DNA from 4 places in the Marinobacter sp. C1S70 genome. Region 2 is predicted to be linked to each of the others. Evidence: predicted binding sites of a transcription regulator. Region 2 holds the regulator's gene; each other region holds the start of a gene.
The links. Region 2 encodes FliA, which starts transcription of late flagellar genes. Its sites were predicted from a motif close to CTAAAGTTTNNNNNNNNNNNGCCGNTAA; they were not measured.
Positions count from the first base shown of each region.

Region 1: a site for FliA is predicted at 1,552-1,579, ahead of Q669_RS14880 (flagellar protein MotY). Genes of this name have one in related genera too.
Region 3: a site for FliA is predicted at 4,116-4,143, ahead of Q669_RS05435 (methyl-accepting chemotaxis protein). Genes of this name have one in related genera too.
Region 4: a site for FliA is predicted at 4,410-4,437, ahead of fliD (flagellar filament capping protein FliD). Genes of this name have one in related genera too.

Region 1 is NZ_AXBW01000062.1:42,375-49,995, reverse strand. It holds gene Q669_RS14885 (histone deacetylase family protein) at 1-558, shown strand, start outside; gene Q669_RS14880 (flagellar protein MotY) at 581-1,510, opposite strand; gene pyrC (dihydroorotase) at 1,669-2,700, shown strand; gene rnt (ribonuclease T) at 2,738-3,403, shown strand; gene Q669_RS14865 (SDR family oxidoreductase) at 3,466-5,451, opposite strand; gene Q669_RS14860 (hypothetical protein) at 5,828-6,127, shown strand; gene Q669_RS14855 (insulinase family protein) at 6,170-7,621, shown strand, end outside.
Region 2 is NZ_AXBW01000018.1:57,821-65,441, forward strand. It holds gene motD (flagellar motor protein MotD) at 1-380, opposite strand, end outside; gene Q669_RS06065 (flagellar motor protein) at 400-1,140, opposite strand; gene Q669_RS06070 (protein-glutamate methylesterase/protein-glutamine glutaminase) at 1,140-2,285, opposite strand; gene Q669_RS06075 (chemotaxis protein CheA) at 2,319-4,448, opposite strand; gene Q669_RS06080 (protein phosphatase CheZ) at 4,467-5,252, opposite strand; gene cheY (chemotaxis response regulator CheY) at 5,274-5,657, opposite strand; gene Q669_RS06090 (RNA polymerase sigma factor FliA) at 5,818-6,561, opposite strand; gene Q669_RS06095 (MinD/ParA family protein) at 6,594-7,406, opposite strand; gene flhF (flagellar biosynthesis protein FlhF) at 7,479-7,621, opposite strand, start outside.
Region 3 is NZ_AXBW01000015.1:189,960-197,580, forward strand. It holds gene Q669_RS05425 (sensor domain-containing diguanylate cyclase) at 1-935, shown strand, start outside; gene Q669_RS05430 (substrate-binding periplasmic protein) at 1,076-1,819, shown strand; gene Q669_RS05435 (methyl-accepting chemotaxis protein) at 1,878-4,019, opposite strand; gene Q669_RS05440 (hypothetical protein) at 4,246-5,100, opposite strand; gene Q669_RS05445 (NAD(P)H-binding protein) at 5,164-5,841, opposite strand; gene arfB (alternative ribosome rescue aminoacyl-tRNA hydrolase ArfB) at 5,939-6,352, shown strand; gene Q669_RS05455 (BCCT family transporter) at 6,349-7,621, opposite strand, start outside.
Region 4 is NZ_AXBW01000044.1:7,818-15,438, reverse strand. It holds gene Q669_RS13745 (AraC family transcriptional regulator) at 49-1,062, opposite strand; gene Q669_RS13740 (argininosuccinate synthase) at 1,153-2,364, opposite strand; gene fliS (flagellar export chaperone FliS) at 2,498-2,902, opposite strand; gene fliD (flagellar filament capping protein FliD) at 2,966-4,372, opposite strand; gene Q669_RS13725 (flagellar protein FlaG) at 4,566-5,003, opposite strand; gene Q669_RS13720 (flagellin) at 5,082-5,912, opposite strand; gene Q669_RS13715 (6-hydroxymethylpterin diphosphokinase MptE-like protein) at 6,079-7,621, opposite strand, start outside.

The DNA.
Region 1 (7,621 bases), on a different contig from region 2:
GGACACCACGCCGAACGTGCCAAGTCGATGGGGTTCTGTTTCTATAACAATATCGCCCTGGCGGCGATGCGGGCGCTCACCTTCCATCACCTTGAGCGGGTGGCCATTGTCGATTTCGATGTGCATCAGGGTAACGGCACGGTAGATATTGTCAGTGGTGATGAACGCATACTGATGTGTTCCAGCTTTCAGCATCCGTTTTATCCGCATTCCCATGTGCACCGGCAGGCCGACAATATTGTCAATGCGCCGATTGCAGCCGACTGTTCAGCGGCTGAGTACCGCAAGACGGTTGAAGCCGCCTGGCTCAAGAAACTGCAGGATTTTCGTCCGCAACTGGTGTTGATCTCGGCAGGCTTTGACGGGCATCGGCTGGACCCCATGGCGGAGCTGAATCTGGAAACCGAGGATTATCGATGGTTAACGGAAATGCTGGTGAGTGTCGCCCATGACCACTCCAACGATCGCATCATCTCCACGCTGGAAGGCGGGTATCACCTGAAAGCCCTGGCAGAGGGTGTGGCCGCGCACCTGGAAGTCCTGAACGCAGTATATTGAAACTCGGGATGGCGTGTTCCGGCTATCCCGAAAACTCGCTCCCCATACCGTTAGCCTGCAGCAGTTCCGGGCGCTCACCCTGGCGTTGCAAACGAATGGTGGTGCGGCGGTTATCAGCCGGCCGGCGGGAAACCGGATACTGATCACCGTGGGCCCGGACCGTCAGCATAGTCTCATCGATTCCCCTGGATTTGAGATACTCGGCCACCACGTTGGCTCTTTCCTCCGACAGCGCGCGGTTATCAATCCGGCTACCAATACTGTCGGAATGGCCGTCCACGAAGATTCTTTCTACCGTGCTGTCGGCCATCACGTAGGTCACAATATTGTCGAGCAAGTTCATGTCTGCCTGTGACAGGCTGGTACTCCCGCTGGCAAACGGAACCCGGCTGCGCCGAACCTGGTCGAAGTTAACCGGCAGCAGACTGGCAACGCATTCACGATAGCCGGCGTACGGGCCGGAAAAATTCACATTCGACAACTGCACCCGCACGGGCTGGCCGCTGTATACCGCGGCTCGGGTTACTGTCGGCTGCATACCTCGGGACAACCCCTGGGCAATCAACACCGCTTCCCGATTCCCCAGGTTCACCGAGCGCGGACTATCCGTTACCTGCACAGCACCAATGGGGCTCGGTGGAACTCCTGGCCGCCAGGGCGGCGCTTCAACCACTAACTGGCCCTGGCCGGGGCGCATCACACTCAGATCCGATTCGAGATAGAAACGCAGGTCTTCCCCTGCCCGGTGCCTGAGCACGGCGCGGCCAAAGCCAGGAACCTCATGGACAAGGGAACACTCAAAGACCGACTCGGAGAGATACCACTGGCTGTTTTCAATACCGGCACCATAACTGGATGACAGCACAGGCGCAGAGGGCAATGACATCAACCCTGCCGTCGCCAGCAATTTCAGCAATCTGCTCTGCCTGAAGAACCAATTGGGTGAAACCATAGGAATGCCCCGTGGAGCCTTTAAACCAGTGAACTAACCGGTTAACGGCGACCCGACCGGGAACTTGAGCCGGATAACTTACGATCAGGTTAAAAACATCTGCTTTTCGCTTCTGATATAATCCGCGAAATTTTGCGCTCGCTTTCGGATACCTTCTCATGACCCGACAGATAACCATCACACGCCCGGACGACTGGCACCTGCACGTGCGCGACGGCGACATTCTGAACGATGTGGTGCCCGCCACCGCCGCCTGCTTCGGCCGCGCTATCATCATGCCTAACCTGGTGCCGCCGGTAACCGATGCCAGCGCAGCCATGGCGTACAGGGATCGCATTCTGGCCGCGGCCCGGGGAACGGACTTCCAGCCCCTGATGACCCTGTATCTGACCGAGAGCACCACTGCCGAGACCATTCGTGAAGCCAAAGCCGCCGGCGTAGTGGCAGCGAAACTGTACCCGGCTGGCGCCACCACCAACTCTGCCTCCGGCGTAACGGACATTCGCAATATCTACCCGGTGCTGGAGGCGATGGCGGATTGCGGCATGCTGTTGCTGGTACACGGCGAGGTGACCGACAGCGACATCGATATTTTCGATCGGGAAAAGGTGTTTCTGGAGCGGGTTCTGGCGCCCACGCTGACTGCGTTCCCGTCGCTCCGGGTGGTTCTTGAGCATATCACCACTGCCGATTCGGCCGAGTTTGTCCGTAACCATCAGGGCAATAACCTAGGGGCAACTCTCACACCGCAGCATCTGATGTATAACCGCAATCACATGCTGGTCGGCGGTATTCGCCCACACCTTTACTGCCTGCCCATCCTCAAGCGCAACAAGCATCAGGAAGCGCTAAGAGAGGTCGTGGCCAGCGGCGATCCCCGCTTCTTCCTGGGCACGGATTCTGCCCCACACGCGAAAGACAAGAAGGAAGCCGCCTGCGGCTGTGCTGGCTGTTACTCCGCCTACGGCGCCATCGGCCTGTATGCCGATATCTTCGAGGAACTGGGCATTCTGGACAAGCTGGAAGCCTTTGCCAGCTTCAACGGCGCCGATTTCTATGGCCTGCCCCGGAACACCGACACCGTGACGCTGGTGCGGGAACCCTGGACCATGCCGGAGAACCTGCCTCTGGCCGGCGGCGGAATTGTTCCGTTGAAGGCTGGCGAAACCGTTAACTGGCGCCTGGCGTAAACCCTATTCATTCACTACCACGAACATCGGAGTTCGAGTGTCAGACGAAAACAAACAGCCCCACCCCATGTCCCAGCGCTTTCGCGGCTTTCTGCCGGTGGTGGTCGACGTGGAAACCGCCGGCTTCAACCCGGAACGTGATGCTCTGCTGGAAATCGCTGCCGTAATGCTGACCATGGATGAGGATGGCTGGCTGCGCCGGGGCGAAACCCACGTGCAGCAGATCGACCCGTTCGAAGGCGCCAATCTGGAGCAGTCGGCTCTGGATTTCACCGGTATCGATCCCTGGAATCCGGAGCGGGAGGCGGTACCGGAACGGGAAGGCCTGAGCGAGATTTTTTCTCCCATCCGCAAGGCGGTAAAAGAACACGACTGCAAGCGAGCGGTACTGGTGGGCCACAATGCCACGTTTGACCATAATTTCGTTTTCGCGGCAGCGCTGCGAGCCGATATCAAACGCAACCCGTTCCATCCATTCTCGACGTTTGACACGGCTACCCTGGCGGGCCTCGCCTACGGCCACACCGTGCTGGCCCAGGCCTGTAAACTGGCGGGTATTCCCTTCAGCAACAAGGAAGCCCACTCGGCCGCCTACGACGCGGAAAAGACAGCAGACCTGTTCTGCGGCATCGTCAATCGCTGGCGTGAACTGGGCGGGTTTCCGCCGCCGCCAATCGAAATTGCCGAAGAACCCCAGGAATGAAATCTCCAACCTGAAACGAAAAAACCCGCCGAGGCGGGTTTTTTCTTGGCTTATAACGACGATTACCAGTATATCCCCCGCATAATCGCCGCAAAGGCCACCTGCTCGGTAGAGACTTTCGGCTTTTCGCCGGACTTGCTGCCAGCGGCTGCTGGAGAATCCGGGAACATCCGGTAGCCAGTGTTCATAATGATCTCACCCATCTTCGGTGCCAGCGCATGCAGAACCTGCGCGAACACGCCAAGACGGGTGGCAATGCGCTTGGGCCGGTACACAATCGCATCCGCCACCATCTGCGCGGCTTCATCCGGTGTCAGCGTCGGCACGGAATCGTAGATCTTGGTGGGCGCGATCATCGGCGTTTTCACCAACGGCATGTTGATGGTGGTGAAGGTCACGTTGCGATCCGACCATTCCGCAGCGGCACAGCGGCTGAACGCGTCCAGTGCGGATTTCGAGGCGACATAGGCCGAGAAACGCGGAGCGTTGGTAAGTACCCCGATGGAAGAAATATTCACCACGTGCCCGCGGCGACGCTCCAGCATGGCTGGCGCAAAGCCCATGATCAGCCGAACGGAGCCAAAGTAGTTCAGCTGCATGGTCCGCTCAAAATCGTGGAACCGGTCAAAAGACAACGCCAGTGAGCGGCGGATGGAGCGACCCGCGTTATTCACCAGAACATCCACGTGGCCGTGATTATCGAGCACCGTCTTCACAAAGCGGTCGCAGTCGTCCATGTCCGAAAAGTCGCACTGGTAAGCATGCACGTTGCCACCTTTGGCCTCCAGACTGGCCGCCACTTCATCCAGAGTTTCCTTGGTGCGGGCACCAATGACCAGAATGGCACCGGCCTCTGCCAGTTTCTCTGCCGTTGCCAGGCCAATACCCGAGGTCGCGCCGGTGACCACGCAAACCTTACCTTCAACCGTGCCCTTGAGGGTGCGGTCCTTGAACAGATCCGGGTCCAGATTTCTCTCCCAGTAGTCCCAGATCACCGGGGCATAGGACGGCAGTCGCGGCACCTCAATGTCTGTACCCTTCAGTACCCGCTCCAGCTCCCGGGTATCAAAACGGGTCGGATAATTAATGAAAGACATCACCGAGGGCGGAATGCCCATGTCATCCAGAAGCGCACCAGTAATGCGCTTGACCGGAGGCAGATTCTTGATGCTCTGGCGAATAAACGGCGGAATAAAACCGAACATCCGGGAATCGATGCGCATACCCATGCGGGGGGCATGGCCGGCCTCGCAGAAGATATTGAGGATCTCACCCACCTTGTACGGATCGGAGTCCACCAGATGGAAACAGTTGCCATCTTCGCCCTCCAGATGGGCAATGTGATCCAGGGCGTCGACCACGAAATCCACCGGTACAATGTTCAGCCGGCCACCTTCAATACCGATGGTGGGTACCCACTGGGGCAACGCGTGACGGATCTTCTGAATCATCTTGAAGAAGTAATAGGGCCCGTCCACCTTGTCCATTTCGCCGGTTTCCGAATGGCCAATGACCATACCAGGGCGGTAGATGCGGAACGGAACCTTGCATTCTTCACGCACAACTTTTTCGGATTCGTGCTTGGTGCGCAGGTAAGGATGATCAAGCTTCTCGGCTTCTTCGAACATATCCTCCCGGAAGATACCCTTGAACAGACCCGCTGCCGCGATGGATGACACATGATGGAAATGCTTGGCGCCCATGGCTTCTGCAGCCTGAACAGCCGCCCTGGTGCCTTCGATATTGGTGGCCGCCTGGGCTTCTTCGTCTGCGCCCATGTCGTAGACCGCGGCAAGATGGAATACGTGGTCAATATTTCCTTTCAGTGATTTCAGCGTTTTCGCGTCAATACCAAGGGTTTTGCTGGTGAGGTCGCCGATCACAGCCTTCACTTGCTTGTCGTCTGCACCCCAGCGCTCCCGGAGTCGCTCCAGCTTGTCCTGGGACTGCTCGCGAACCAGCACATACACGGTGCCGCCGCGCGCCAAGAGTTTCTCAACCAGAAAACGACCGATAAAACCGGTGCCGCCTGTCAGGAAATAATTCATAGGTACTCCATTCTGCCTGTTGTGTTTTTTGTCTTTAACCGACACAGATACGACTAAAGTCGTAGCCGATTCCATCGGTCGGCAATTCTACTTAATTGCAACCTTCATGTATCGAACTTTTTTAGAGTTTTTACTCTGTAACCCATTGTTTTTATTAGAGCCATTACTCTAAAAGCAGCCAACCCCACCTCACTCCCTGTCCGGTTTATCGACACAATGTGATTGAGATTAGCACAAGAAACCGCGACCACCGCATTGGGTCATTTAATTACGACCAGGCAATGCAAGAGGTTCTTACCAATGACATAATCGGGAACTTCCAGCGCCATCCGGCGTCACTAACCGAGCCAGACATCAAGGTTTAAAAGAAACTCCCATGCCGAAAAACAATCCGAACACCGAACGCTATATTGCCATCGCCCGGGCCTGCCTGAAGGCCATCAACGACACTGCCGCCGACAGTGGTTCCCGGGAAGACAAGATCCAGGCCGTATACCAGGCAATCGACAAGGCGTTTCAGGCCGAGTTTGCCGATTATCGACAGTCCGTTGCGATCATGGCGACGGTGCTGGAGCGGATCGCCTCTGGTGAACTCGACGCTGACCAGGCGGCCAAACTCGCGCGCCAAACCATAGAACAGAAGCCTGAGAGCGCCAAAAACAACCAGATGCACTGATCCCTTTTCCGACCTGAACGCCATTCCGGAACCCGAGGCCCCATGACTTCGAAACATCCGTTATCTGTTCGATCTCGCTACGCTCTGCTGCAGAGGCTGTTGCTTGTCGTCACCGTGTTACTGGCTCCACTGGCGACAGCCAGTGTGTCACCCACCCAAAGTCCCAACGATCCGAACCAGTACCGGTTCATCGAACTCGACAATGGCTTGCGCGTGATCCTCGCTTCGGACCCGGAAACGGACAAAGCCGCCGCCTCCATGAACGTTGCCGTGGGCAGCGGAAACGACCCGAAAGAGCGGGCAGGCCTGGCGCACTTTCTCGAGCACATGCTGTTTTTGGGCACCGAGAAGTACCCGGAGGCAGGCGAATACCAGCAATTTATTCGCAGCCACGGCGGCAGTCATAACGCGTTCACAGCGTTTGAGGACACCAACTATTTCTTTGATGTCGAAGCCGAGTTTCTGGAGTCGGCGCTGGACCGGTTCGCCCAACAGTTTTCTCATCCTCTGTTCACGCCGGAACTGGTGGATCGTGAGCGCAATGCCGTCCACTCCGAGTACAGTTCCAAGCTTAAAGATGACGGCCGGCGCCTGCTTTCTGTCAGGAAGGCTGCGGGCAATCAGAAGCATGCCTTCAGCCAGTTTGCGGTCGGCAACCTGGAGACCCTGGAAAACACCGAAAGCAACCCGCTTCGGCCTGACCTGATTCGTTTCTGGGAAGAAAACTATTCGGCGAACATCATGACCCTGGCAGTCTACGGCCCACAGCCGCTGGACGAGCTGGAACGCATGGTGCATGAGCGCTTTGGCGCCATCGCCAACCGTAACCTTGAACCCAAGGTTCACCCTCACCCGCTGTACGACACCTCCCGGTTGCCAGAGAAAGTGACAGCCGAGACGCTGAAAGACAATCGCAGCATGACGCTGTCTTTTCCGATCCCGTCTCAGCAGCGTTACTACAAAAGCAAACCCGCAGCCTACGTTGCCAACCTGCTGGGCCATGAGGGCCCCGGCAGCCTGTTTGACGTTCTGAAACGCGCAGGCCTGGTAGAAAGCCTTTCCGCAGGCACAGGGATGGACACCGGTGAACACGCCACTCTCGACATCAGCATGTCGCTCACCCGGGAAGGCCTGGAGCACCAGGATGAGATCGTTGCCCTCGCCTTTGAGTACATAGATCGTATTCGTGACAACGGCATCAGCCAGCAACGCTTCAACGAGATGCGACAGCTGGCCATGATTGATTTCCGTTTCCGGGAACGCGCTGAAGCGCAAAGCGAGGCCATGCGCCTGTCCAGACTCCTCAAGGACTATCCGCCTGAAGATGTTTTAAGCGCCCCCTGGCTGTTGGAGAGGTATGCCCCAGAGCAATACAAGGCGATCCTCGATCAGCTGAAACCAGCCAACCTTAAAGTCTGGGTTGCCGCCCCCAACCTGGACGCGAGCGAGCCGAACCTCACGCGGTGGTATCAGACGCCATGGGTCAGGACACCC
Region 2 (7,621 bases):
ACCACCCCCTGATTGATCAATTCGTCGAATTCCATGGCAAGCTGGTTGGCCATGGTTCGCAAAGCCTCGGTGCGACCCTCGGCATCCAGCTCCGGATTACGGGGCGCCTCGGTAACCGGCGGCGGAATAACATCTTCATGCTGTTGTTGCGGCGCCCGGACCGGCTGGCCGCCCACGGTGACCGGTTGTAATGAGCGCTGCGGGGCGTTAAAGACACCGGTGAAGGTTTCCGACAGCACCTTGTACTTGCCCTCATTCACGGACGATACCGAGTACATCACCACGAAAAAGGCAAACAGAAGCGTGATGAAATCCGCGTAGGAAATCAGCCAGCGTTCCTTGTTGTGGAGATCATCCTGGGGTGGTCTGCGACGGCGCATAGGAAGCCCTGGCCCGGAATTACTGCAGGAAGCCCCGCAGTCTCAATTCGATGGATTTCGGGTTTTCGCCCTCGGCAATGGCGATAATGCCATCGATCATCATGTCCTCATAACGGGTGCGTTCCTTGATGATGCCCCGCAATTTATTGGCCACCGGAAAGAACAACAGGTTGGCCAGGGCAACGCCGTAGATGGTCGCCACAAAGGCCGTGGCGATGCCGCCACCCAGTGATTGGGGATCTTCCAGATTGGTCATGACCTGAATCAGGCCCATCACCGCGCCAATAATACCGATAGTGGGGGAATACCCACCCATGGCCTCATAGACTCTGGCCGACTCCAGATCGCGCTGCTCCCGGGTTTCCAGGTCGACTTCCATGATACTGCGAATGGACTCGGGCTCGGCACCATCAACCAGCAACTGCAGCCCTTTCCGGGCAAACGGCTCGGGCTCTCTCTCCGCAAGCCCTTCTAGGCCCAGCAGGCCCTGTTTGCGGGCTTTGACGCTCCAGTCGATGACCTTGCCAATGCCATCTTCCAGCGAGATGTAGGGCGGAATAAACACCCAGCGAACCTGACCGAAGGCACGCTTGAGCATCGGCCAGGAGGTTTGCAGGATGGTCGCCGCCAGAGTTCCGCCCACCACGATCAACCCGGCCGGGCCGTTGAACAGCGAACTGACAGCGCCTCCTTCCAGCAGATTGCCACCCAGGATGGCCACGAACGCCAGGATGATTCCGAGCAGGCTCAGAATATCCATCAGCTCACACCTTCAACCAGCCGCGCGCCAATATCCTCCAGCGCCAGAATCTCGTCGCTCAGTCCGGCTTTGGCCACAGCCATCGGCATGCCATAGATGACGGAGGATTTCTCATCCTGGGACCAGATCACGGAACCGGACTGCTTCATCATCCTGCAGCCTTCCTTGCCGTCGGAACCCATACCAGTGAGGATCAGGCCCAGGGTTTTGCCTGGGAAGCTCCTGGCCAGAGAGCCGAAGGTAACATCCACACAGGGTTTGTAATTCAAGCGGTCATCGCCCGGAAGAATCCGCACTTTTGCCTGCCCGCCGCGACTTTCAATCATCATCTGCTTGCCACCGGGCGCCAGCAGGGCCAGTCCCGGACGAAGCACGTCGCCGTCCTCGGCCTGGCGCACCTCAATGCGACACAACTTGTTGAGCCGCTCGGCAAAGGCCGGAGTGAAGCTGGCGGGCATGTGCTGAACCAACACGATGGGCGCGGGAAACGAAGCCGGTAACGCCGTTAGCACCTTTTGCAGCGCAACGGGGCCACCGGTGGAAGTGCCGATGGCTACCACACTGTAGTGCCTGGCGGCCGTTTTTCTGGCGGGTTTACGAACCGGCTCGGAGGTCGCAGGGTCTTTACGGGGTTCCGTCGTTACCGGGCGGTGCAGGCGCGAACCGGCGCGCTCGACAGGTTCACGGCGAGGTTCCGCAGCCGGTGCCGCCGGCCTCGGGGCCACAGGCGCCGATCGGGCACCCGGGCGGCTACCGGCCACATCCAGAATACGCTGGATAAGGATTTTCTGAAGTTGACTGGTGTCCCTGGCAATTTCCTCGAAGTTCTTGGGCAGGAAATCCACTGCCCCGGCTTCCAGGGCATCCAGGGTAACGCGGGCACCTTCATAGGTCAGGGACGAGAACATCAAAACCGGGGTGGGATGTTTGCGCATGATCTCGCGCACGGCAGAGATGCCGTCCATCACCGGCATCTCGTAATCCATGGTGATCACATCGGGGCGCAGTTTTTCTGCCAGCTCGACACCTTCCCGCCCGTTGGTGGCGGCGCCTACCACTTTAATCTGGCCCGAGGCCGTCAGGATTTCCGTCAGCCGTTTGCGAAAAAAGCCCGAATCATCCACGACCAGGACAGAAACTGTCATCCATTTCTCCTACACAATCCCGGAAATTCCTGCTCAGCCGTAGTGCTGCAGGAGGCTCGGCACATCAATAATCAGGGCGATACGGCCATCACCGGTGATGGTGGCGCCGGCCATTCCTGGCGTCCCCTGCAGGGCCCGGCCCAGAGGTTTGATCACCACCTCTTCCTGGCCAATCAGCTGATCAACGACAAAGCCGACCTGTTTGGTCCCCATGGCCACAATCACCACGTGCGCAATCTCCGGCTCGGCCTGACCTGCCGCACCGTGCACCAGCCAGCGCTTGATGTGGAACAGTGGGAACACTTTGTCCCGCACGACAATACACTCTTTGCCGTCGACAATGTTGGTCTTGGTCAGATCCAGGTGGAAAATCTCCACCACATTCACCAGCGGCAGCGCGAAAGACTGGTCACCGAGCATGATCATCAACGTTGGCATGATGGCCAGCGTCAGCGGCACCTTGATGATAATGCTGGTGCCCTTGCCCTGCTCGGACATGATATTGATCTGGCCATTGAGCTGGCCGATCTTGGTTTTCACGACGTCCATGCCGACACCGCGACCGGAGACATCGGAAATCTGGTCTTTGGTCGAGAAACCGGCCGCAAAGATAAGGTTGAAGCATTCGTTGTCGGTAAGGCGGTCTGCCGCATCCTGATCGTACAGACCCTTCTCGACCGCCTTGCGGCGCAGGACATTGGGATCCATACCCGCACCGTCGTCGACGATGGACAGCAGAATATGGTCGCCTTCCTGTTCCGCCGACAGGGTCACGGTTCCGGCTCGGGGTTTTCCTGCCTTCTCCCGTACGTCCGGCGCTTCGACACCGTGATCCACGGAGTTTCGAACCAGGTGCACAAGTGGGTCGGCCAGCGCCTCGACCAGGTTTTTATCCAGGTCGGTTTCCTCACCGTGCATCACCAGGTTCACTTCTTTTTTCAGGCTCCGGGCCAGATCACGCACCACCCTCGGGAAACGGCCGAATACTTTCTTGATCGGCTGCATCCGTGTTTGCATGACGGCAGCCTGCAGATCCGTGGTCACCACGTCGAGGTTGGCCACCGCCTTGTGCATGTGTTCGTCTTCACTTTCGGAACCCAAACGCTGCAGGCGGTTCCGTACCAGCACCAATTCGCCCACCATGTTCATGATGTCGTCCAGGCGCTTGGTATCAACCCGAACCGTGGTTTCGCCCGCTGGTGCGGCCTCACGGGCAGGTGCAGGCGCAGGGGCCGGCTTGGCAGCGGCCTTGCTCTCGGCTTTGGCTTCCGCTTTCTTTGGTTCCGGGGCTGGTTCGGCCTTGCTTGATGGAGCCGGCGCAGGCTTGGGCTCACCTGCGGCAGCCCCCGCGCTTGGGCCTGCACCCTTGCCATGCAGTTCGTCCAGCAGGTTCTCGAATTCGTCGTCGGAAATCAGATCGGCGTCACCGGATGATTTCTCCGAGCCACCGCTGGTGTCGATATCTGCCTTGGGCGCTTCATCTTCCGCAGGCGCGCCGGCAAACTGGCCCTTGCCGTGGAGTTGATCCAGCAGGGCCTCAAATTCATCGTCGGTAATCTCATCACTGTCTGAGCCGCCGGCGGATTCTGCCGGGGTGCTCACCTGCTCGTTGCCGACCGGTTTCTGGCCATCGGATTTTTCATCCGCCAACGCGTCCAGCAGCTGCTCGAACTCTTCGTCAGTGATATCGCCCTGATCCCCTTGCTGTCCGACATCCGCAGACGACGGCTCCTGTGCCGGGGTTGGTGCTTCCACCGCCGGTGCATCCTCGGACTCGGGTTTGGCGAGTGCATCCAGAGCTTCAATCAGTTCGTCCGGCGCGGGCGTCGGTTCTTCCCGGTTGCGGACTTCTTCGAACATGGCATTAACGTTGTCCAGCGCCTCCAGCACCACGTCCATCAGGTCCGGTGTTACCTTGCGCTTGTGATTCCGGAGAATATCAAACACGTTCTCCGCAGAGTGGCAGCAATTAACCAGTGCCTCCAGCTGAAGGAAGCCTGCGCCCCCTTTCACGGTATGGAAGCCACGGAAAATGGCGTTCAGCAGATCGCTGTCATCGGGATGCTGCTCCAGATCCACCAGCTGCTCCGACAACTTTTCGAGTATCTCGCCGGCTTCTACCAGGAAGTCCTGCAGGATCTCTTCATCAGCATCTAACGCCATGCGTCACCCTCTTTATTATCAGAATCCGAGACTGGACAGCAGATCGTCCACATCGTCCTGTCCCGAAACTACATCTTCCCGCTCATCGGCCTTGATCTGGGGCCCTACCCCTTTTTCGGCCGATTCTTCTTTTTCTTCAATCTGATGCACTGTGCCGGTCAGTTGATCAACGTGGCTGGCCATCACCACCAGACCAAGAAGGTTGTCTTCCACCTCTTTCACCAACGCGGTGACCTTCTGGATAACCTGACCGGTAAGATCCTGAAAATCCTGAGCCAGAAGGATTTCCGACAGGTTCTGGTACAGACTGTCGGAGTCTGTCGTCAGGCCAGCGAAGAACTTGTCGATGCGACCGTAAAGCTCCCGAAACTCCGCAGGCTCCATTTCACGACGGCGCAGACGCTGCCACTCATCCCGCAGGGAAACCGCTTCATCCCGCATGGCGTGAGCCACCGGCATGCTTTCCTCAACCAGATCCATGGTGCGGTTCGCCGCCTGGCTGGTCATCTGAACCACATAGGCCAGACGGTCAGAAGCGTCGCTCATCTTCGACAGCACTTCTTTCTGCTCGGCATTACGCGGGTCTATCTGGAAGTTCCGGATTGCCTCATGGAGGCTGCGGGTCAGTCGCCCCACTTCCCGATACAGACTCTGATCGCGAACCTCGCTCAGTTCATTGATCAGGGTCATCGCCTTGGCATAATTCCCGGCGTTTACATTCTCGGCCAGGTCGGAGGCCTGCTTTTGAAGCTTCTCCGCCACCTCCGGATCAAGGCCCTGATGGTTCTGTTTGGTATCACTCATGGCGAGCCATCCGACCTCTGGTTACTGGATTCGTTCGAAGATTTTCTCGATCTTTTCCTTCAGCACGGCTGCCGTGAAAGGCTTGACCACATACCCGTTCACCCCGGCCTGAGCCGCAGCCACGATCTGGTCCCGCTTGGCCTCTGCCGTTACCATCAGAACCGGCAGGTTCTTCAGGTTTTCATCAGCACGGACAGCCTTCAGAAGGTCAAAGCCCGACATGCCGGGCATGTTCCAGTCAGTCACCAGGAAGTCATACTTGCCGCTTCGGAGCATGGGCAACGCGGTGTTGCCATCGTCTGCTTCATCCGTATTGGTGAAGCCGAGATCTCGCAGCAGGTTTTTGATGATGCGTCGCATTGTGGAGAAGTCATCCACAATGAGAATTTTCATGTTCTTGTCCAATGGGACCTCCAGTCAGTAACACCCGGAATTCATTCAGCCTTTTGGAAGTCTAGCAGGCTGCTACCTTAAGCGCTTATTGTGTGGTGTTTGCGCACGTTGTAAAGCATCGTTTACCAAAAGCTACACAGCTTGCTGAGAGAGAAACACAGCACCTGGCCGATCAGTCGTTGTCACCATCCCGCCACTCGGCCAGCCGGCTGCGAAGTCGCAACGCCGCCTGGCTGTGAATCTGGCTTACCCGGCTCTCACTGACCCCTAGCACCGCACCGATTTCCTTGAGGTTGAGCTCTTCCTGGTAATACAGGCTCAATACCAGCTTTTCACGCTCAGGCAACTGCTCAATGGCGTCTGCGAGACTTCGCTGGAAAGCGCCTGAAGCAATACCGTCCAGCGGATTATCACTCGCTTCTGCTTCTTCTATCGGCAGCTCGCCGGATTCATTGAGCTCATCAAGACTAAAAAGTCTACCGCTGTTAGCGTCGGCGAGTGAGGCATGGTACTCGTCCAGACCAATGCCAAGCTCTTCAGCTACTTCGGCATCCTGGGCCTCGCGCCCGGTACGATCTTCCACCTGCTTGATAGCACTGGCGATTCGCCGGGCGTTGCGATGCACTGAGCGGGGCACCCAGTCGCCTTTGCGGATCTCATCCACCATGGCGCCGCGGATGCGAATCCCTGCGTAGGTTTCAAAGGTGGCACCTTTGCCGGAAGAATAGCGCTGCGCGGCCTCCAGCAGGCCAATCATACCGGCCTGCATAAGGTCTTCCAGCTGCACTGATGGCGGCAGCCGGGCCATGAGATGAAGGGCGATTTTCTTGACCAGCGGCGCATGCTCTTCAATCAGGGCTGAAGGGCTCCTGGCGCCGGCCTGATGGTAAATTCCCAGATTTTTCGCCAATGTCATGTATCCGGTTTTCTTGTAGGACTGGATTCAGATCAGACTTCGACGAGCCGCTCCACGAAGAATTCGAGATGCCCCCTGGGAGAGGACGGCAAAGGCCAACTGTCCACTTTTTCGGCCAGAGCCCGGATAGCCAGCGAGGCTTTCGCCCTCGGATAGGCATCCAATACCGCTTTCTGTCTTTGGACGGCTTTCTTGACGGCCTCGTCGTAAGGCACGATACCTACATATTGTAGTGCCACATCCAGAAAACGCTCGGTGACCCGGGTCAGTTTTTCAAACAGATGGCGGCCTTCCTGCTCATTGCGGACCTGGTTTGCCAGGATACGGAAGCGGTTCGTGCCATAATCCCGGTTCATCAGCTTGATCAGCGCGTAGGCATCGGTAATGGAGGTAGGTTCGTCGCAGACCACCAGCAGAAGTTCCTGCGATGCCCTGAGGAAGCTGACCACCGATTCAGAAATACCTGCGGCGGTATCCACAATCAGAACGTCAATCTGATCGCCCAGCTCACTGAAAGCGTTGATCAGGCCGGCATGTTCCATGGCGCTGAGCTGGGTCATACGCTGGGTGCCGGAGGAAGCCGGTACAATCTTGATACCACCAGGACCATTCACCAGCACGTCTTTCAGATCACAATCGCCGCTGAGTACGTCTTGCAGATTTCGATTAGCGGTAATGCCGAGCAACACATCGATGTTGGCGAGCCCGAGATCCGCGTCCAGCAAGACAACCCGGCGCCCCTTCTGGGCCAGGGCGATACCGAGATTGACCGAAACATTGCTCTTGCCGACACCGCCCTTGCCGCCGGAAACCGCAATCACCTGAACCGGATGTGGTCTGCTCATACTGTTATCAGTCTCTTACTACGTTCTTGTACGGGCACGCGTGCCGGTGTTTTATTCTGTCGCCAACGAGGCTCAGGCACCTTCGGCGACTGCCTGTGCGCTCTGCACAGCCTTAAGCCGTTCTACGCCCAGGCGCACCAACGGAATGGCCTCCGCCCTCTGGAGATCTTCCGGTATCTTCTGGCCATCGGTGTACCAGGCCACCGGTAAGCTGG
Region 3 (7,621 bases), on a different contig from region 2:
CAGAACAATCCATCGAAATGACGCCGGACAGCTCTGTCTACAAGGCTCTGCTGGAATCCACAAAGGCGATTCCATGGAAAATCAACTGGCAGACCATGGCGTTCGAATACATCGGCCCGCAGATAGATGCATTGCTGGGCTGGCCCCAGGATAGCTGGAAAAGTGTCGAAGACTGGGCCACCCGTATGCATCCGGAGGATCAGGAGTGGGTCGTCAATTTCTGCGTCAAACAATCGGAGTGCGGCGTCGATCATGAAGCAGACTACCGCGCTCTGCATCGGGACGGTCACTATGTCTGGATACGTGACGTCGTGCATGTTGTTCGCGATGACAGTGGCGAAGTAGAAGCCCTGATCGGCTTCATGTTCGACATCAGCGAACGCAAGAAAACCGAGGAGAAGCTGATAGCCCTTCAGAAGAAACTCGAAGAGTACTCATTCAAGGATGGCCTGACCGGTTTGTCCAATCGACGGATGTTCGACACCGTTATTGAAGACACCTGGCTCAGCGCACAGCGCAACCGTCAGCCGTTATCACTGATTCTTCTCGATATCGACCATTTCAAACAATACAACGATTTATATGGCCACATTCAGGGCGACGAATGCCTGCGACGGGTTAGCTCCGTGCTAGCAAAAACCATTAAACGCCCCAAAGACTTTGTGGGACGATTCGGTGGCGAAGAGTTCGTCATTGTTCTGCCGGAAAGCGATGCCGATGCCGCCGTGAGAGTGGCGGAGCGATGCATCAGTGAGCTGCTTCGTGAACAGATTCCCCATGCAGATAATTCGGCGAGCCAGTTGGTAACACTCAGCATGGGTATCGGTACCATTATTCCGTCGCAGAATGATTCACTAACCGAATTTCTGGCCACTGTGGATGGACGGCTCTACGAAGCAAAAGACGCAGGGAGAAACCGTATTGTTGCGGCCTGAATCACTCAGGACACAACGTTAACTAACCGCAACCACTGAAAGACACAAATGTAAAGCAGAGGAATCCGAGCTGCCTCATTGAACACCTGTTGAATATCATAGTGAGCTCCCAAATTCTCAACCGAAAACGGAGCATCCTCATGAAAGGGAAACTCGGACTTCTCGCCGCCATGCTGGTTCTGGCAGGCTGTGCCACTGCTTCCGAGCAATTGCGCGTTTACACCGAACAGTATCCTCCTTATAACATGACCACCAACGGTCAGCCCTTTGCCCATTCAGAATCCGAAATCACCGGCCTCTGCACCGATGTGCTCAAAGCTGTTCTTGAGAATGCCAAGGTCGACTACAGCATCAAACTGCGTGACCTCAGCTATGGCATGAACCGCGCCCAACGGCACGAAGACCACGGTATCTACTGCGTATCCAAGACAGACGAGCGGGAGCCTTTCTTTGAATGGGTGGGACCACTCTCCAGCATCAAGTGGACCCTGTTCGCCAAGCCCGGCTCCAGCATCAAACTGGACGATATTGAGGATGCCCGTGACTACCGTATCGGTGGCTACAAGGGCGATGTGATGACGGGATACCTGGAAGACAAAGGATTCGATGTTTCCGCCATCACCAACAATGGACTGAATGCCAAGCGGCTGGAACAGGATCAGATCGATCTATGGGTGGCCGATGGCCTGGCAGGCCCCTACCTGGCCGCCGATGCCTCCGACGTGACCGGCCTTGAGGCAGTTCTTGTTTTCCGCGAAACCCCGATGTATCTGGCCATTAACAAGGACTCTGATCCCGACCTGATCAAAGCCCTGAATACGGCTTACCAGGCCATGCAGGAAAGCGGTGAGATAGACACCATTTCGCGTTCTTACGGGCTCTGATCGCCAAGTGGCTTTTTGCCGGCCCCGCCAGCTCTCAGGCTAACGCGGGGCCAGCAGCTTACGCATTGCTCACCTGAAACTGACCGGTCAGGTTTTTCAGCTTGTTTGCCGACACGTGCGTCATCTCAGAACTGGCCGTCAACCCCGCGATCACCGTCGTCATGAAGCTTACGCTGTCAGCAACGCCACTGGTCTGGGCACTCTGGACCGCGTTGGTTTCCGCAATGCCCGAGATCGCCCGGAAGAGCTTGTCGACCATGTGATGCAGCTCGGCATTGTCATCCGACGCTGCCCGGGCCTGAGCCAGACGGGTCTCCATTTCTGCCATGCCGTCTTCCATCGTGGTTACGGCGCGCTGAGTTTCTTCCCGCACCCGATACAGACGCTCATCAATTTCCGTCGTGGCCTGGGCTGTCCGACTGGCCAGTTGCCGTACCTCATCGGCGACGACTGCAAATCCCCGCCCTGCCTCACCGGCCCGAGCCGCTTCTATGGCCGCATTGAGCGCTAGCAGATTGGTCTGGGCAGCAATGTCGTTGATCATTTCAGCCGCCTTGCCGATCTCATCCGTGCGTTCACTCGCGGCGCGGATACCCTCGGCCGAACGCACGATAACGTCGCGAATGCTCTCGGTTTCACGGCTGACACGGGCAAACTGATCTTTAGCGCGAGCCACCACATCTTCCATGCTTACCCGCATTTCCTGCGCTGTGGTCGAGGCATTTTCGATTTCGTTCTGCTGCAGATCTGCGCCCTTCAGCATCTGCTCTATGTCGTGTACCACCTGCTGAATCTTTTCATCCGCCTGGCGGTTCTGACCCACAAGGTGTTCACTGGCGGAGCGGGATTCACCCGCAAGACTGATGACCTGCCCCACCATGCCGTCGAGGGTATCCAGAAAGCTGTTCATCCAGCGCGCGAGATCCCCGCTCTCATCCCGCTTGGTCTTGCCGACATCGAGACGCTGGCGCAGATTCCCGCCTCCTTCGGCAATGTTTCGTATGACATCCGCAAGTGATGACAGGCTATCTGCCAATGGTTTGGCGGAACTTGCCCGGAAGATGACAAGCCCCAGGAGCGCAACCATCGCGTTCACGGAGGCTTCCAGCCACAGGGGAGCACCGCTTGCCGAAACCGCTACGTTTGCTGCCCAGATAAGCGCCATAAGGACCCCGAGCCGCGCCGTCAGTCGATAGCTGACCGAACGTTTCCGATACACCTCCTCCAGGTCGCCTTCACACATCATGCCCCAACGATCAGGAGACCCGGGTAACTGGAAGGTCACGCCTTTGCCAATCACCGGTATGTGGCGATAGTCGGAATAGCCGGGGTACTTAACGTAGAGGTTTTCACCGCGGGCCATGGTTTCGCGTACCCCTGGGTGCAACTGCCCCGTAGCCGGGTCGGTGAAACGTATTTCGAACTCGGTGTGTTCCCGAATCCGTACTGTACCGAAGCCCGTACGGATTCCGTCTTTGAGGTTGTCACCGTGACTGAAGGTGGCGTCTTCAAACCGCGAGCGCGACAAGGCAACTCCCGGTCTGATCGACGGATCAAACTGACTGTCGATCATGAAAATGTAGTTGTCGCCGGACTCTTCAAAAATGTGCCCGGCTTCGCGCTGAATCAGGTCACTCATGACATCGTTCGGAACCCGGGCACAGACTGCCGCTGCCTGATTGCCAGCGAGAGCGACCGGCTGGTAGAACATCAGCGTGACATCGTCATGAAACCTGGAGGTTGTGGCACCAAGCTGCAAGGTGACCGGATCACTGTAGGGCCCGTGGAGAAACCGCTCTCTCACCCCTCGTTGCACGGCCGCGGGCATGAGACCTGCGGCTCCGGTTCTGCCGGTCACCGTCGAGGCGACAACAGAGCCATCTTCTCTCACAACGAAAAGCTCGGAGATTTCCCGGAGGCGCGTAACGGCCGAATCCAGCACCTCTGAAATGCTATCCTCTTCGCTACCCTCAAGCCGTGCCGCAAGCCCCTCAAGGAAGGCCCACTTGCCATTTGCCCAGTTAATCAGCGCTTCGCGACGGGTTTTCGCGATGCTCTCGAATATCTCTTCATTCGTTGCATATTGCTGGCGGTTCAAAAAACAGGACCATCCCATCCGCAACTTACCTGTGGCCCCAAACCAGGGCAACCAGCCCCGCTCATCGGATGAAAGGTTCATGGAATCACTGCGTAAAGTCATAGCGCGCCTTCCTCAATCGGTACTGCATGCCTGCACTACAACGATGTGGTGCAAACATACCTGCTTTCAGAAGGAAGCTAAGCAAAGAGCGGGCCTGAACCGGCGGACTGGTCAAAACCTGAAGGGAGGTAGCAATTGCCGGATTCAAAGGATGAGAGGGCGCACCATCGGGGTGCGCCAGCAAAAATACGCACCATGGAAGGGCAAGGAGCCCCCCCCCCTGAGCTCAGCGGGTCTTCAGATTCTCCAGAAACTCAGCCATTTCTGCTTGCATGTCGACAACACGTTGCCGCCATTCCGCCTTGTAGGCCGCAAACTCCTCGCTCAATTCGCTCAATTGCAGCTGGGCTTCGGCGGCGGTCGCGGTGCTCTCCGCAAGCGTTTTCAAGTTGGCTTCAGACAACTGCTCCCGCTGGTCTTCAAGCCTGATTACCGTTTCGTTCAAGGTACGTTTGTCCTGCGGCGTTGCAGATGGAGTAGATTCAAGCGCTTCCCGCAGGGATTCAGACAGCTCTTCCAGATGCTGGCTCAGCTGGTCACCGTACTCTTCAGCCAACGCCGACATATCTTCATTCATACTCTGGGCCTGTTGCTGCAACTCCCGCCCCAGCCTCTCAAGCTCTACCGCCATCTCATCGGATTGATTTGCCCAGCGACTCTTGAGATCTTCACCCAGTCTTTCCAGCTGCCCAACAAGACTTCCCCATACCGGGCCCTGTTTCAGGGCATCGCCGGTGCGATAATAATCCACCAGCCAGTCGTCACCTTTACGTACCAGATAGGTTAAGGACTCCGTGGCTTCGTTCCGGCCCTCCAGACCACTCAGGGTGGTGGTTACCCGAGCCAGATTGTCATCAATGACCACACGCCCCCACTCAATGCTCACGTTCTGCCATTGCTGTTCAAAACCATCGAACCCCGCTTCATCGACCAGGGTTGAATAATCTGCGGCCGCTTCAGCATCCTCTTCAAGTACAGCTTGCCAAAATGCTTCGGATACTTCCTGGGGCGATTCCGGGCGACTGCAACCTGTCGCCATGAGTACGGAAAACACCATAAAAGGAACAAGTACATATTTCATTAATCAACCTCATCGATCACCCGGGAACAGTGACCCGGATTTTACATCAGGTGAAGGACAGCATTAGCGACGATTGCCCATCGTTAAGATATCGTCGTACTCCCACACTCTCACCACTGCACCGCCCGAAGTGATTCCGCCAATGGTCTCAAGCTCGTTGACCATGGCCGACGCTACGGCTTCCGCGTCAATCGCCCGATATTTTCTCAGTGGCCCGATCAACGCCCGATTCGCAACCGGCATGACGGCCACACCAAGAGCCTCGGCCGTTCGAGCCTCCTTGCGCTGCCCCAGCAACAGGCTCGGGTGGTAGATCGCAAGATAAGGAAATTTCAGCGCCCGGACATTGTCCTCAAGCTCTCCTTTGACTCGATTGTAGAAAACCGGGGATTGCGAAGATGCTCCGACGGCCGACATCAGAATCAATGCCCGTGCACCGGCGTTACGGGCCATCTGAGCTGCCTTCAATGCATAGTCATGATCGACCTTGCGAAAGGCTTCTCTGGAGCCTGCCTTTTTAAGGGTCGTTCCAAGGCAACAGATCAGGACATCCACCTGGAAAGCGTCAGGCGCAGCCTCCATTGCATCAAAATCCATGAAGCGCTGCTCCAGTTTCGGATTTTCCACGACCATCGGCCGGCGAACCGGAGCGATCACAGTCGATATCTCCGCCTGCTCGAGGAGTTTCTCCACCACCATGCCTCCGGTCAGGCCGGTAGCGCCTAAAACCATAACTTTCATTCGGTGTCTCCCTGTGTTCATCGCTTCTGATTGGTTGCCGGATTGCGTAGGATGATACTCGTAAACATCCGAATCCGAGCTCTCAACACGTGCCACTATGCTGAAATTATCCAATGCCGTCGAACTGGCAGACTGGGAAATCCAGATTACGCAGATACGATCCCAGGGGGCAGGCGGCCAGAATGTGAACAAGGTTGCCTCTGCCGTTCACCTCCGGTTCGACGTCCTGCATTCCACCCTGCCGCCGTTTTACAAAGAACGTTTGATGGCATTGTCCGACCAGCGCATCAGTAAAGACGGCGTGATTGTGATCAAGGGGCAGTCTTTCCGCACGTTTGAGCAGAACAAAGAGGACGCGCTGAACCGACTCAAGACTCTCATTCAGGAGGCAGTGAAGCCGCAAAAAGCCCGCCGGCCAACGCGGCCGACGAAATCCTCCCAACGGCGGCGTGTGGATAACAAAACCCGCCGTGGAGAGATCAAATCCCTGAGGGGAAAAGTAAAAACCTAAGCCAGCCCCTGCTCTTTCGCCAGGGCTGCTGCGGCCCGGGGACCGGTCCACAGAGAAGGGAGAATAATCAACGACACCGGAATGGCTGTGATCACAATGAACTGTTGCAACACCCCAATCTGACCGGCCCCCATATAGAGAAGAATCGCGGCCATCAGTGCCATGGCGCCACCCCAGAAAACGCGAATCCAGGGTTGCGGCTCGTCATGGCCGGCCCCCACCATCGCAATGGAGTAGCTCATCGAATCTCCGGTTGTCGCCACAAAGATGGTGGTCAGCAACAGGATTGCGGCCGCCATCCAGGTGCCTCCCGGCAGTGCCTGCGCAACCGTCAATGTGGCGACGTCAAACCGGAAATTGTTCAAAGCGTCGGTCAAATCAAACGTGCCGGACAGCTGATGGTATATGCCAGAGCCACCCAGCAACGTGAACCAGATGGTCGTGGCGATGGGTGCCAGTATGGCGACTGCCATGATGGTTTCACGGATGGTTCTACCCCGTGAGATTCTCGATACAAACACTGCCATCAAGGGGGTATAGCCAATAAACCAGGCAAAGAAAAACACCGTCCACCACTTCATCCACCAAGCGGGCGCCGTCTGTGCTGTCATGGTCGCCATGGAAAAAAACGAGCCCAGATATTCGCCCATGGATTGCAGGTAGACATCCGTAAGGAATAGCGTGGGGCCAAACACAAAAATAACGCCGGCAATAACCAGCGCCAGGATGACGTTGAAACGACTGAGCAGCTGGATACCCCGATGCAGCCCGGTCATTGCGGATGTCATGTATACCCCTGCCAGCACAGCCAGAACCATGAGCTGAGTACCGTAGCCATCGGAGACACCGAACAGCTCATGCAATCCAAAGCTCATTTGTGTCGCCAGAAAGCCGATCGGGCCCACGGTGCCGGCAACCACTGCGATCACGCAGGCGGCATCCACCACTCCACCCAGGCGCCCGCTGACAACACGCTCGCCTAGCACGGGATAAAGCAGCGTCCGTGGCTGCAGTGGCTGCCCTTGTGAGTAGTGCGCGCGCGAGAGCACGATGGCCGTTAGTGAGCCAAGCACAGCCCAGGCTAGAAACCCCCAGTGCATAAATGACTGGGCAAGCGCAGGTGCAACGGCGGCAGGGGACGCGGCCTCGGTGTCGAACGCCGGCGGGGTGACCACAAAATGATAGACCGGCTCACCTGCTGCGAAGAAGACTCCACCACCGGCCAGCAACGTACACATGATCATCGATAGCCAGCGGAACCGGCCAATC
Region 4 (7,621 bases), on a different contig from region 2:
TTTCGTTCTTTCCGAATTTCTTAAGCCAGCTTTTATAAGCTGGCTTTTTTATTGCCTGCGAAAATCCCCCGGCGTCTTACCCGTCGCAGCCTTGAACTTTCGGTGAAACGACGTGGTTTCACTGTAGCCCAGGCGCAAGGCAATATCCGGAATACTCATGTCGGTATTCTGCAAATAGTCCTCCGCCATCTGCTGGCGCACCTCATCCAGCAACTTCTGATAAGACACCCCTTCCTGGCTCAGCTTTCGCTGTAAGGTACGGCTGGTCATTCCCAGATCCTCGGCGACCATATCCTGACGGGTAATGCCCTCGGCGAGCTGTTTCTGGATGCTTTGCTTTACCTTGCTGGTCAGATCCGTGTCGGTGTCGAGCAACGCCAATTGAGACAATGCATGGGCTTCCAGGGTTTTTCGCAATAGCGGGTCTGGCTGACGCAGGCGGGTTGCGAGCAGTGCCTGAGCAAAGGTGACACTGTCCTCCTCTGCATCAAACTGTACAGGGCATTGCCAGCGCACAGCATAGGCCTTCTCATGCTCCGGGCCGGGAGAAGGCCGCCTCAGGCGAACTTCCAGCGGCGTGGCGTCCGTGCTGTCTGCCAGCCATCTCGCATAGTTGATCCAGGAGGCAAAGACATTGTCCACCACCTGCGGCCACACCACAGGATCGGTAAAATTGCAGGTCCAGATCAGTGTCGCAGAATCGCCCTTCATCTTCAGGCGGGTGGTGCCCATATCCCCCACCAGCTTCTCATAGGGCGCAATACGGGTAACCGCTTCCCCCAACGTGGCGCAGCTCATGGTGATGTAACCCAGCACACTGTAGGAACCGGGTTGCACATAGTCGCCGGTCTCCAATCCCAATACCGGGTTACCGGTATGTTCGGCCAGCAAGTGAATAAATGCCTGGAGCTGTTCGCCGTCGATTCGGCCCTCATCGGAATCCAGGATCTCCGGCTTCAAACCCGCCTTTTCAAACAGCGGATCAACCGCGATACCTTTGGCATCGGCGTAGCGAACATACTGCCGCAAAGCGGCGACGGAAGCTGTGCCCAACGCATTCATGGTGACGACTTTCGTTGTTGGAATTGTTTGAAAAGTATAAACAAAAACGCCCGGTTATGAACCGGGCGTTTTCAGGGCATCAACAAACCATCAAAGCTTGCGGCCTTTGCCAGCGGCAATCCGCAGGCGCAGCGCGTTCAGCTTGATAAAGCCTTCCGCATCTTTCTGATCGTACGCACCCTGGTCTTCTTCAAAGGTGGCGATCTTCTCATCGAACAGAGAATCGTCAGACTTACGGCCGACCACGTCCACATTGCCCTTGTACAGCTTCAGGCGAACGGTGCCGTTCACGTAGTTCTGGGTCTGGTCGATCAGCGCCTGAAGAGCCTCACGCTCCGGGGACCACCAGTAACCGTTGTAGATCACCTCGGCATAGCGCGGCATCAGGCTGTCCTTCAGGTGTGCCACCTCACGGTCCAGAGTGATGGACTCAATGGCGCGATGGGCGCGCAGCATGATGGTACCACCCGGGGTTTCGTAACAGCCGCGGGACTTCATGCCCACGTAGCGGTTCTCGACGATGTCCAGGCGGCCAATACCATTTTCACCGGCCAGCTTGTTCAGGGTTTCCAGTACCACGTGGGGCTTCATTTCCTGACCATCAACGGCAACGATGTCGCCCTTCCTGTAGGTGAGTTCCACGTAGGTGGGCTTATCCGGCGCGGCTTCCGGAGACACACTCCAGCGCCACATGTCTTCCTCGGCTTCCGCCCACGGGTCTTCCAGGTTGATGCCTTCGTAGGAGATGTGCAGCAGGTTGGCGTCCATGGAGTACGGACTCTTGCCCTTCTTCATTTCCACCGGGATGTTGCGCTCTTCACAGTACTTGAGCAGCTTCTCGCGGGAGTTCAGATCCCACTCACGCCAGGGAGCGATCACTTTCACGCCCGGCTTCAGGGCATAGGCGCCAAGCTCAAAACGAACCTGGTCGTTACCTTTACCGGTAGCACCGTGAGAGATGGCGTCTGCACCCGTCTCATTGGCAATGTCGATCAGGCGCTTGGCAATCAGCGGGCGGGCGATAGAGGTACCCAGCAGGTACTCGCCTTCGTAGATGGTGTTGGCGCGGAACATCGGGAACACGTAATCGCGCACAAACTCCTCGCGCAGGTCCTCAATGTAGATTTCCTTAACGCCCAGCGCTTCGGCTTTCGCACGCGCCGGCTCCACTTCCTCGCCTTGGCCAATATCGGCGGTAAAGGTTACCACCTCACAGTTATAGGTATCCTGCAACCACCGAACGATGACGGAAGTATCCAGGCCACCGGAATAGGCCAGCACCACCTTTTTAATATCAGACATGCCCTTGCTCCAGACTGAACAGAATGGATGTGTTGAAAAGAAGGGCAACATTGTACGGGATGGCGGGGGGAATGGCTATAAAGCCCCTACCCTGCCAAAGGATAGGGGCGCTATGGAAGGCAAAAGTGCCGGTTTAGCCAGCGGCCTGGGATTGCTGGGTTACCACTTCTTCGCGGATGCCGTCCCAGCCTTCTTTGATTGAACGAAGTAATTCAATCACTTCATCCAATTTCGCAATATCATTCTTGGCGTTGGCCTGCGACAAAGCACGCTCCATATAGTCATAAAGCGCCTCTAGTCTCACCGCTAAGTCGCCACCGTTATCAAAGTCCAGGAAACCGCGCAGTCCTCCAATAATTTCAAGAGCCTTGCAAATGAGCTTGCCCTTGCCCTCAAAGTCCCTTGCCTGAATCCTTGCCTTTGCCATGTTTATGCGCTCAATGGCTCCGCTGTAAAGCAGCTGAATCAGTTTGTGCGGGTCTGCATCAGTGATACTGGTTTGGGTGTTTACGCGCTGGTATGCCTGTAAACCGTTCATAATCAACCTCTTTCCGCGATATTCTTTGCCGTTTTAGGGACGACAGAAATCAAACTTTCACCTTTAATTACCGCTACTATTCTGCGGCGCCAAAGCTGCCAATTGCTGCTGTACATAATTGCCGGTACTTTGAATCTGAGAAATCAACTGATCTGCCGCAGAAAATTGCCGAATCAACCTTTCCTCATAACTAGCGATCCGGTCATCTAGCTCAAAACGCTCATCTTCAATACGCTCAAGTGTCTTGCTGAGACCTTCTGTTCGGTTTGCCAGCGTGCCGTCACTGGCCAAAAACTTTTCAACCGAATCCACCATCTGGCGTGCAATTCCATCCCCACTTTCCGACTCAGAAAAAAGCGCCGTCACCCCATCCGGATTAGCTTTTAGCTGCTCTTTGAACTTAGTCTGATCAAATTCAAGCTTACCACTGCTCGGATCCGTCGTGATGCCAATATCTGCCAACATACGAACCGGCGAATCTTCCAGCCCCGTCGGAACTGACGTCAGCATTTGGCGCAACTCGCTCTGAATGGCACGGATCGCCGAATCACCATTCAAAACCCCGCCTCTTTCAGACGCAGGGTTGTATCCGGCAACACTTTTAACCTGATCTTGGAGCGTATTGAACTTGTCGACGAAGGCCTGCACCCGGCCAGTCACCTCATCAGGATCTTGAGCAATTTTAACCGTTGAGGTTCCGGTTTCCGTCAGAGTGAAAGTGACACCATCAACAACGCCCTCGACAGTGTTGCTCGACCGCGTCACTTCAATACCGTTGATATCCAAAATCGCATCTTTAGCAGCTACGGTTTGCTGCATATTAGAAGTAACGCCATCAAAGACAAACTGAGACAAGCCACTCATGTCGATGTCATTACTATCGTTATCTGCCACCGAAATCGAGATCTCATTGGCGGTACCAGATTCATCCGACGACATTACCAATCTATAACCACTACCGGTGTCCACGATACCCGCAGAAACTCCGGCATTTGCACCGTTAATGGCTTCAGCGATTCCCTCAAGAGTATTATTAGACTCGTCAATGACAATATCCGTTGCATTGCCTCCCACGTTCAAGGTCAACGTACCGGTTCCGACTGGAGTGGTATCACGATCCGTAAATTCAGTAGAAGCCAAAGACTGAGCACGAGCCAACTGTTTCACATCTAGGTTATAACTGCCCCTGTTCGCTTCAGAAGACTCAACATTGACACGAACTACGGATTCATTCGATGAAGAAGCAGTATACGCGCTCATACTGTCAGACTTGCTCAGCGCTTCCATAGGAGAGCGCAGAGCTTCAAGAGCACTACGAATCCGTCCATAGGCAGAAATTTTTGCCTGGGTCTCAGATTCTCGCCGGTCGAGACGCATTTCAGTTGGCGCGCGCTCTGCCTCAATGAGCTGGTTAACCAGATCATTGGTAAAAATACCCGAACCGGCTCCTAACGATGAAATTGCTGCCATAAATCTGCCTCCTAAAAAGGCTTTTGCTACGACCTAGTTAACGGCCGAAGGCGGCAAAGCTTTGCCACTTTCTCAACGATTTAATGTTACAGTTCGTAACAACAAAACCAGCTATAAACAAAATCACCGCCAGATCCTTGCGGATGCGGCGGCGCTGAACAACCGTAACCCAATGCCGGCCAGCGGCAAAAAATCACACCTTCACATTGAATAACGTCAGCGGTTCATCCTGCTGCAATTTTTCTGCCAACCTCAAAGCAACCTCATCCGGAATCTGGCGAATAACTTCTTGAGTCTGTTGATCAACTACCTTGACGATGGTTTGCCCTCGTTCGCTATCCACCTCGAACTGCAAGTCCCTGCTGACCGACTGCACGTAATCGTTCAACTGAGACACCGCCTCATTCAATTGCCCGGCCGGTTCAACAGACCTCGCCATCACTTCGCCTGCCCCGGGCAACTCCTGGGGCTTAAGCGACTCCATCCGCGACGCTTGCTCAACTGATGAGGCTACTACCTGAGCGGAGACGAGACTACCGTCGTTCTGAGGCGACGCGTTTGCCCGAGCCGGAGACTGGCTACCGTAACGCACCAATTTGAGATCCGGGCTATTCAGGTTCACGTCATTCATGACTCACCTCACTTTCCTGATACGGCGCAAGCCGGCTCTCCTACATGGAAGAGCCGACGGTTCACCGTGCTACCCCAATTACTGCAGGAGGGATAGAACCTGATTTGGTCGAGCATTAGCCTGTGCCAGCACTGAGATACCAGCCTGCTGCAATACATTGGCCTTGGCCAACTTCGCCGATTCCGCGGCAAAATCTGCGTCCAGAATCCGACTTTGTGATGCGCTCAAATTTTCAATACTATTACCAAGGTTCGAAATCGTACTTTCAAACCGGTTTTGTACCGCACCCAGAGTTCCTCGCAAACCGTTAACGGTGTCGAGAGCCGCATCTACTTGGTCCAGCAAGGTTTGAGCGCCAGACACTGTAGAAGCCGTCGATGTGACGCTCAATCCACCAGCGGAAACCGCAATTGCGGTATCAATGCTAATTGAGATGCGATCCACTGCTGAATTATTAGCACCGACTTGGAATTGTTGTGACGTGAACGCGCCATCTAACAAGGCCGTGCCATTGAATTTTGTAACCGAGCCAATACGATCTATCTCATCTTTACGCTGAGCAACCTCTTGATTCAAAGCAATACGGTCTTTGTCACTGTTAGTGGCGTTCGCAGACTGTACCGCCAGCTCACGAATTCTCTGCAGGTTATTGGTCACCTCATCCAAAGCGCCCTCTGCCGTTTGCGCTAGAGAAATTCCATCATTGGCGTTCCGCTGAGCAACCGTCAACCCTCGAATCTGGGCGTCAAACTTGGTCGCGATCGCCAAACCCGCAGCATCATCTTTTGCGGAGTTAATCCGAAGACCGGAAGAAAGGCGCTGCAGAGCTTGATCACCTAAGTTTTGAGATTTTCCAAGCTGGTTTTGGGCGTTGATAGAGGCAACGTTGGTATTGATACCCAGAGCCATAGTATTTCCCCTTAATAACAAGTCATCACTTCGAGAAAAGGTCGTCGCCGAGAAACGCACCTTGTAGCTAGCGCGACCCTGTTATCTGACTTAACGACCGCACCAAGCGATGCTTTAGAAAAAAACGACACTCTTTTGTTAAACTTTGTAAATTGAGGCGGCTGAGTTATGACCACCCCGGCTCCTTTGACTCGAAATTCATTTTCATCCAAGGATCTTCTTCCAATCGCTCTTGCTCAGCTACAACCCCCGAAAAATGCTCGGCAACTTCATCAAGGAACTTCAACAGCCCCTCCCGCCAGGTTGTCATAAAAGCTGGCAGATCCTCATCCTCGCAGGCGAAACCATGACATAAAGCCACATGTACAAAATGCAGCACTGTTCCGCCTAAAACCCAACTTTGGTACTGCTGCGCCGCAGTAACCGGTTTTTTTTCCGTTAACCCGGAGGTTTTGGATACAAGACGGAGCGTATTCGCAAGCAAGGCCAAGTCCTTGCGGCCACGTAAACGCTCTTTTGAGATTATTTTTTTCAGAAGCGCCGCCCCCCTCTCCAATTCGCCTTCCACAGATGGCATGGCATCATCGAGGGTGGACCTGGAGATGCTCCGGCTGTTGCTCTCGATTAGATTTTCAAGGTCAGTCATCTCATCGTGAGTAAAGCGATTTACGGTTGACTCAAATTCATGTGGAGCCAACCAAAGTGCGCCCTCAACTGCAGCGCCATCTGAACAGTTGAAAACCTCTGTCTCTGGCGTCTTTCTTGCTATTTCTCGAAGAAAACCCTCAACATTGACCTTTGCTGCATAATAATCGAAGCGGGTTTGAACCACCCCAATTCCAGAGGCCGCAGGCACTGAGAAATCCTGCCTTTTAGATTCGCCTACCCACTTACGAAGCCCAGCCGCTACCTCACCGACAGCTTTTTCGCCATATACCGAATATGACGAATGATCATGAGCATTATCTACATAACCAAAATCCGTCCCGAGCATGAATATCTTTCTACAACCCAAGGTATGAAGTATCGATAACGCTGCATTTACACAGGTCGGGTTACAATTAACAAATCCGTCCTGACCAACACCAGCCAACCACGATAGAGCGCTATCAAACCTATAAAATGTGTAGGCTCGGCCAAACAACGAAGCAACCTTGGGATTGACTTCATTGCCCGCCAACAACGTGATTTCCTTCAACAGATCACTGCCAAGTTCTGAATGAAGCTCGTAGATCATGTAATTCGGATCTAGTTCAACATGCAAATCAGGCTTTATCCCGGCGGTTAAAAGCGGCCGAAGCCCTGTACCGGCACTAACAACGACAACCCGATCCCTGATCGCCACGAGGCTGCTTAATCGTTCATCTAACGAGGGTCCACTGCCAACGATTACTACCGGCTTGTTGTGACCACTGAGGTTTCTCCGTGGAAGATACTTGATTCCAAGGCGACAGTTGGCCATTGAATTTTTTAGGCGCATCAACTCGTCGTCGTAGTTCGACCAGCTCGCAGCAACAAGCGCAAGGTCCCGACCAACATCCATAGCGACTCTCGCTAACTCAATGTCCGCTAGGTGGTTATAGTAGAGCGTTGTGTAAGGATAAAGTGGGACACTATGGGCCAAATGCCGGGATAATAGATCCCTCAGTTCCATCTCGCTGGAGGCAAAACCGATCGCGAAGTTTAAGGAAAAACCTTTCTTTTGAAAG